DNA from 2 places in the Paenibacillus sp. FSL R5-0923 genome. Region 2 is predicted to be linked to the other one. Evidence: riboswitches for the same ligand, from Rfam matches in the RefSeq annotation. Region 2 holds a riboswitch; the other holds the start of a gene.
What was found. Region 2 has a riboswitch for cyclic di-AMP ahead of MKX35_RS02835 (C40 family peptidase). Riboswitches for the same ligand answer to the same signal wherever they lie in the genome.
Positions count from the first base shown of each region.

Region 1: it holds a riboswitch for cyclic di-AMP, as region 2 does, so the genes downstream of both, MKX35_RS00750 (hypothetical protein) here and MKX35_RS02835 (C40 family peptidase) in region 2, are expected to answer to the same signal.

Region 1 is NZ_JBBPAT010000001.1:163,509-166,634, forward strand. Features, by position in the region: gene kdpA (potassium-transporting ATPase subunit KdpA) at 1-758, opposite strand, end outside; gene kdpF (K(+)-transporting ATPase subunit F) at 771-848, opposite strand; gene MKX35_RS00750 (hypothetical protein) at 975-1,391, opposite strand; cyclic di-AMP (ydaO/yuaA leader) riboswitch at 1,582-1,771, opposite strand; cyclic di-AMP (ydaO/yuaA leader) riboswitch at 2,192-2,357, shown strand; gene MKX35_RS00755 (hypothetical protein) at 2,491-2,982, shown strand; gene MKX35_RS00760 (hypothetical protein) at 2,999-3,126, shown strand, end outside.
Region 2 is NZ_JBBPAT010000001.1:642,240-645,365, forward strand. Features, by position in the region: gene MKX35_RS02825 (M1 family metallopeptidase) at 1-195, shown strand, start outside; gene MKX35_RS02830 (hypothetical protein) at 207-1,037, shown strand; cyclic di-AMP (ydaO/yuaA leader) riboswitch at 1,252-1,390, shown strand; gene MKX35_RS02835 (C40 family peptidase) at 1,444-1,872, shown strand; cyclic di-AMP (ydaO/yuaA leader) riboswitch at 2,232-2,373, shown strand; gene MKX35_RS02840 (C40 family peptidase) at 2,379-2,870, shown strand; gene MKX35_RS02845 (GNAT family N-acetyltransferase) at 3,126-3,126, shown strand, end outside.

The sequences.
Region 1 (3,126 bases), 480 kb from region 2:
AGAACGTTCGTAAGTGGATTAGGGTTCTCAAAAGGATGTGATGAATTGGCTCCGAAGAAGCCGCCACCATTGGTACCCAAATGCTTGATCGATTCCAGAGAAGCTACTGGACCGATAGCGATTTGTTGCGTTTGTCCCTCTAGTGTAGTGACTTCAAGTGATGGCTTGAGCGTTTGTGGCACATGTAGTCCTACGAGTACCAATGAAACCAGCAGAGCTAGAGGAATGAATACACGAATATGTGCTTTAACGAAATCCTCGAAGAAGTTCCCGACTGATTTCCGTCCTGTGATTCCTCTGACAAAGGCAACCGCAACAGAAAATCCGCTCGCTGCAGACGTGAACATCATCATCGTGATGACAGCCATTTGTGAAAAATACGAAAGTCCCGTCTCCCCGCTGTAATGCTGCAGGTTTGTATTAGTCATAAAGCTGATCACCGTATTGAACGAAAGCGTCTGTTCCATATCCGCAATTCCATTCGGATTTAGCGGTAATCCCCGCTGCAATCGAAGAAAGATATAACTGAAAGTAACCAGTACGATATTCGTTAAAACAAAGCTAAGCGCATACTTTTTCCAGGACATACCGTCCCGTTTTTTCAGGCCGATCAGCTTATAAATTCCTTTTTCCATGCCTCCAAACCATCGATCCGTACGGTTCGGTTCATTAGAAAATACATAATATAAATACGTGCCCATCGGCTTAACCAGCAAGATAAGAATTACGATTACAGCAACTATTTGCAAAATGCCCATGAATGCCCCTCCTTAAAATTTCTCCGGATGAATCAATGCGTAAACCAGATATACAAACAACAGTAGGGTAACAGCGATTACTAGAATCACAACTTATCCCTCCCTGTATCCTCAACTACACCTGCGCACCAGCGCATAAATCCATAAAACAACCCGTAAATTACAGCTAACGAAGCTACCATATACAGATCCATCATATCTCCCGCACTCCTTCTTTTATCCTTGATGAGGTGATTTATCGATTAGAAAATCAGCATCACCACTGTGGGAATAGATTACATAACTTGCACCAAGTCTTTTATAGACCAATCTAGGATTTATTGAGCTTGTGATTACAAAAATCGGCTGCGTCGTCCAAGTGCGGCACATCTGAATGTAGCGGCAGCATAACGTAAAGCTGCTCTCGAACAGATATACCCGTCCTACCGGGAACGGCGGGCGAAACCAAGTATTCTGATGGCGGGTATCAACTAGAACGACTTGTTCAATCCCCATCTCTTCGAGTAGGGCCTTCTCAGGCAAGTTGTTGGTCAATCCGGCCATCTTAATGCCTCTGAATTTTAGAAGCTTAATAAAATGTTCGCCTGCCTTCGTTGGCGCACATACCAGTACATATTCATTCTGATCTGTCATCTCTTATTCTCCTCAAATGCTTTGCTTGTAAGATCAGAGCTTGATCACCCTGATCTTGAAAGAAAAGCTACCGCTAATGATGAATATAACGACCTCTTCGTGAGGTTTTCCATAAATGCTTTGCTTAAAAAAGCACAGCAAAAAGCCACAAAGGATTCTCCTCTGTGGCTCGCTAGCGGTCACATTGCACTCATCCTCTCTCCATACGCTTACGAGGTTAGCTGTCGGATTCGGGCGGTGAGAGTCGCCCTACCTGTATAGATGCGAGCTCACTCGCATCTTCTACAGGATTCACCCCATAACCGGCTTCCGACTCTCACATCGTCTGCCGATTGTTGGTTCCCCCGCTTTCCTTATCGGAAATTAAGCGGATCAAATATTCGATTGTTGTTGAAACAGGAGTAATCATACCCTTATGCAGGAAGAATTGTAAAACCTGATTGATGCCAAAATAATGCAAATTAAAAACTATTTTCGCGTTGGATAGCGCTTACTTGATATCCAATCTCTCTATATCTCTTGTTTACTCGAGTTTTAATCCATTAGCGAAAAGCGGGCATACCATGTGATTTTATTCACCACAAATGTAGAAATCTCAAAAAATCGCCTTTATAGGTAAGAAAACAAGAAGTCGAGATTAAGCGAGGAAGAAGCCCGATAACTCGCAATAAATACCTATTTGGTTCCCTTTTCCGTCGTAGTAGGCAGGATTTGGTTTAAATCGCGCTCAAAAGAACACTTTCTGTTTTTACAGAAACACCTTGAAAAGAGTATGATTCGGGTTGAATCTATTTCACAAAATACATTCAACGCTGAGTTCCTGTATTTGCAGGGAACGGGGGAACCATCAGGCCACATGGCCTACTTGGGGTGAATCCGAAGGAGACTGTTCAAGTCTCACATAGGTAGGGCGACTCTCACCGTCCGAATCCGACAGCTAACCTCGTAAGCGTAAAGAGAGAGACCCTTGATCCGCCACGCTTTGGCACAGGTATGTGTATACCTGTATTCCAAAACCGCAGCAGAGGTCCTCCTCTTGCTGCGGTTTTTGCGTTACCTGAATCTATAGGGTGATAGCATGCTGGACGGGGTGAAAGGAATGAAACACTATTATTGGGGAACTCAGCAAGGGCTACTTGAGCCGATAAGTCTAAATTATGTTTGCTTTGGAGCGTTGTGGTTCGAAGAGGATCATCACAGAACTATTGTCGGCTATGCTTTTGGTCAGAAGCAGATTGAATCACTTCGCCATTTCAGCAGCCCATCTACCTGTGAATACTGTATGGACCGAACAATTATATACGAAATATATAAAAATATCCGAGAAAAGCAACAGCTGCAGGATTGGTCAGCACACCAACGTTTTCCGTGGCTCACCGCTTTTAAGGAACCGTGGAAAGACGTTGCAGTCGGTTGGTACGTAATGAGATCCCGCAACACCTTTCCCTTACATTTATCCGTTATACGCAAACAGAAATTCCGACTATGGCTGGAGCATGCCGCAGTCTGTGAGAATGAAGCTGAAATGCTCGCCTGTATAGAGAAGGCTAACGTCATTCACCATGTAAATCTTAAGCTTTTGGAAACCTAAGGAGGAGAAACCTGTCATGGACCAGCGAAGACTATCTCGCATAGAAGTATTCGTCTTTGATTCACCAGAGCCTATTCACTATGGAATGGAGGCTGATCAAGACAGCCGTTATGGCATCCTGAAACTTACCTGTAAAGGAGGTAG
Region 2 (3,126 bases):
GCAGAGACTACCTTCCAATTGTTAAGCGATCAGCTTCTTCTCTCTGCTGAGGTTGATCCTGAGCATACCATTCTGTTAGAAAACAAACATCTTAATAACTTCAGACTGGCGGAAATAGAGCCCAAAACGCTCTCCCGATGGACATTAAGTGTAACTAAACTAGTTGAAACCGTGCTCGGAACTCTTGTCTGGTGAGGTGAATGATTGTGAGAACATCGATAACCCGCGGCTGGCAAAGCATGAAGGAGCAATTTTATATTCTGATTCTGCTCTTCATCTACCGACTGCTCTGGGGCTACTTTATGTACGGCTTCATCCGGTCTGCTATCGTTCCAATTCTACTGCGTTATCCAGATAAAGACGCTGGAGGCAGCGGAATGGGTAGACTACTCTATTATGTCGAAGGGCAGTTCAGCTTGAACACAGATCCTGCGATACGTACTTGGTTATGGATGTTCCTAGGGCTTGTTGTCTTACGACTGCTACTCTCCCCCTTCATAAGGGCAGGATTACTGCATGAACTCCATCAGGAGCGAAAAGGAGAGCGTGGCCTGTTCTTTTTTCCCGGTATGAAGCTTTATGGATTTCCAGTGTTTATCTTCAGTCTAATCGAATGGGTGCTGGCTCTACTTCCGTTATACTGGCTTGCTCCAAAAATGTACGGGCTATTCTTGTCCTCCTTTCTGAACTACTCTTTGTTACTTCATCTAGTTCCATACGTATTGGCATGGCTTATATACATCTTTATCGTGCGCCTGTTCCTTCTATATATGCAGTTTGGTTATACCAGCGGCACGGGGATGTTCTCCTCCATATTCATTTGCTTGAAGTCGCTGATTCCGGCAATAGGAATTTCAATCATACTTGGTGCAGCAGGCCTGATCCTTTTGCTAGTGTGCGGACTAACGGGTATCTTCTGTCCTGGCCTACCAGCACTTCTTATTCGTCAACTTTCATCACTGCCCTCAACACTCTTCAAAATGTGGGGAATTTCAGCTCAATATCATCTATGGCACAGTAAAGCATTTCCACAATAATTTGAAGCATTACAGAACATAATATAAGAGTCCCGGTTCCTGAATCAGGAGCTGGGACTCTTTCGCGTTATAGACAAATTATGAGGATTTGCAAAATCGTAAAGACTTTGTTACAATAAGTCCTGTTCCATTGGTAACAAGTTTGTAATCATTTGAAACGATTTCTACATAACTTCATGTATTTGTCGTAGTCATGTCGATAAGTCACTATCTGGTGCATAAAACGCCGAATTCCTTGCACCGGGAAGTGGGGGAACCATATTTTGGGTGAATTGATCTCGCTTTGCAGTGATCATAGGGGAACCTTCTACCGAATCCTTAAGCTAACCTCACAGGCATTGGAAGGGGTACAATTTTTTTGAAGAATTTAAGAAAAGCATGCGTCGCTGCGGCGCTAGGACTTGTGATGGCGTTCTCTATTGGTGGAGGAAGTGCCTTTGCAGATTCTAAGATGGACAGTGTTATTTCAAAGACAATTGGAGTTGCCTATAAAACCGGAGGCACTAGCACTGCCGGGTTTGACTGTTCTGGATTTACTACGTATGTATTCAAGAAGGTGGGTCTTTCTTTGCCCCGTACTTCAAAAGCTCAATATAATGTCGGAACTCCTGTAGCCAAAAGCAAATTGCGTTCAGGTGACCTAGTTTTCTTTAACACATTGGGCAACGGCGTATCCCATGTCGGCATTTATGTTGGAAACGGAAAATTCGCACAATCATCATCTTCATATGGCGTGACCATCACTTCACTTAGCCAGTCCTACTGGGCCAATCGCTACGTTGGTGCTAAAAGAGTAATGAGTACTTCCTCATATCAAGCTATAGCCTACGATTAATACTTCCCCACAACTATAACCTCACAATTACATTATATAGACCTGGGTTTGATTATTCACTTAATCGAATCCAGGTTTTCTTTTGCCTTATTATATTCTTTACACCTCTAGAACGGACTTTAAACACTTTTATTTGATAAAAATTTCAATAAATATAAAAATTAGTTTAATATTATCGCTTACATATGCATTTTGTCTTTAAAAAAACGAATTTTTCTGCATGATTATGTTAAAAACGATTGCCAAGCGGCACTCTGTTTGTTACAATAACTGCAGTAAGATTTTAGTAACATTTTTGTAATCATTAAGTTGTTATTTACAAAGGTTTTGTCATGTATTGATTACAAGCTATTCCTAATCAACAGTATCAGCCGAGTTTCCTAACTATTAGGAAAACGGGGGAACCAACTTTGGGTGAATTGACCTCCATTTTTAGAGGGGTCATAGGGGACCTTCAACCGAACCCTTAAGCTAACCTCGTAGGCATCCGGAAGGGGTATAAACTTTTGAAGAAGAAGCTAGCAGCAGCAGTACTTAGCTTTTCCATTATTTTCACCATCGGAGCAGGAAGCGCTTTCGCGGATTCCAAAATGGATAAAGTGATCGACAAGACCATCGGAACTAAGTACGTATCCGGCGGCATCTCCACAAATGGATTTGATTGCTCCGGATTTACAATGTATGTATTTGATAAAATTGGTATAAACCTACCACACCAATCAGGTTCCCAGTATCAAATGGGTACTGCTATCTCCCAAGATGATTTAAGATCTGGAGATCTTGTATTCTTCAATACAAGTGGTAAGGGTGTCTCCCATGTCGGTATTTATGTCGGTGAAGGCAAGTTTGCACACGCATCTTCCTCACGCGGTGTAACGATTAGCTCCCTGAGTGATAGCTACTACGTGAAACGCTACATCGGTGCTAAACGAATTATGAGCACGGATGCTTATCATTCTGTTGCTTCTGAGACAGAAGATAATGATGATGTTCAATAAGTAAATCGTACATAGGCTCTTTTCCAAGATGTTGATTCTTGGGGAAGAGCTTGTTTTTTGTCTTATTTAGTATTTACCCCTCTCAGAATTTGTAAAACAATAATCCTAATAAATTTCTGAGTCGACCATGCCTCTTTTTGTATATAATTAGTTACAAGCATAAACGCCTTCGATGTCCTTATAAGGACCATAAGTATTTTAAGCTAGAAATATAAGACATTTAAAGTTCCCCCGTGAAAGGAGGTCCTTGACCTTA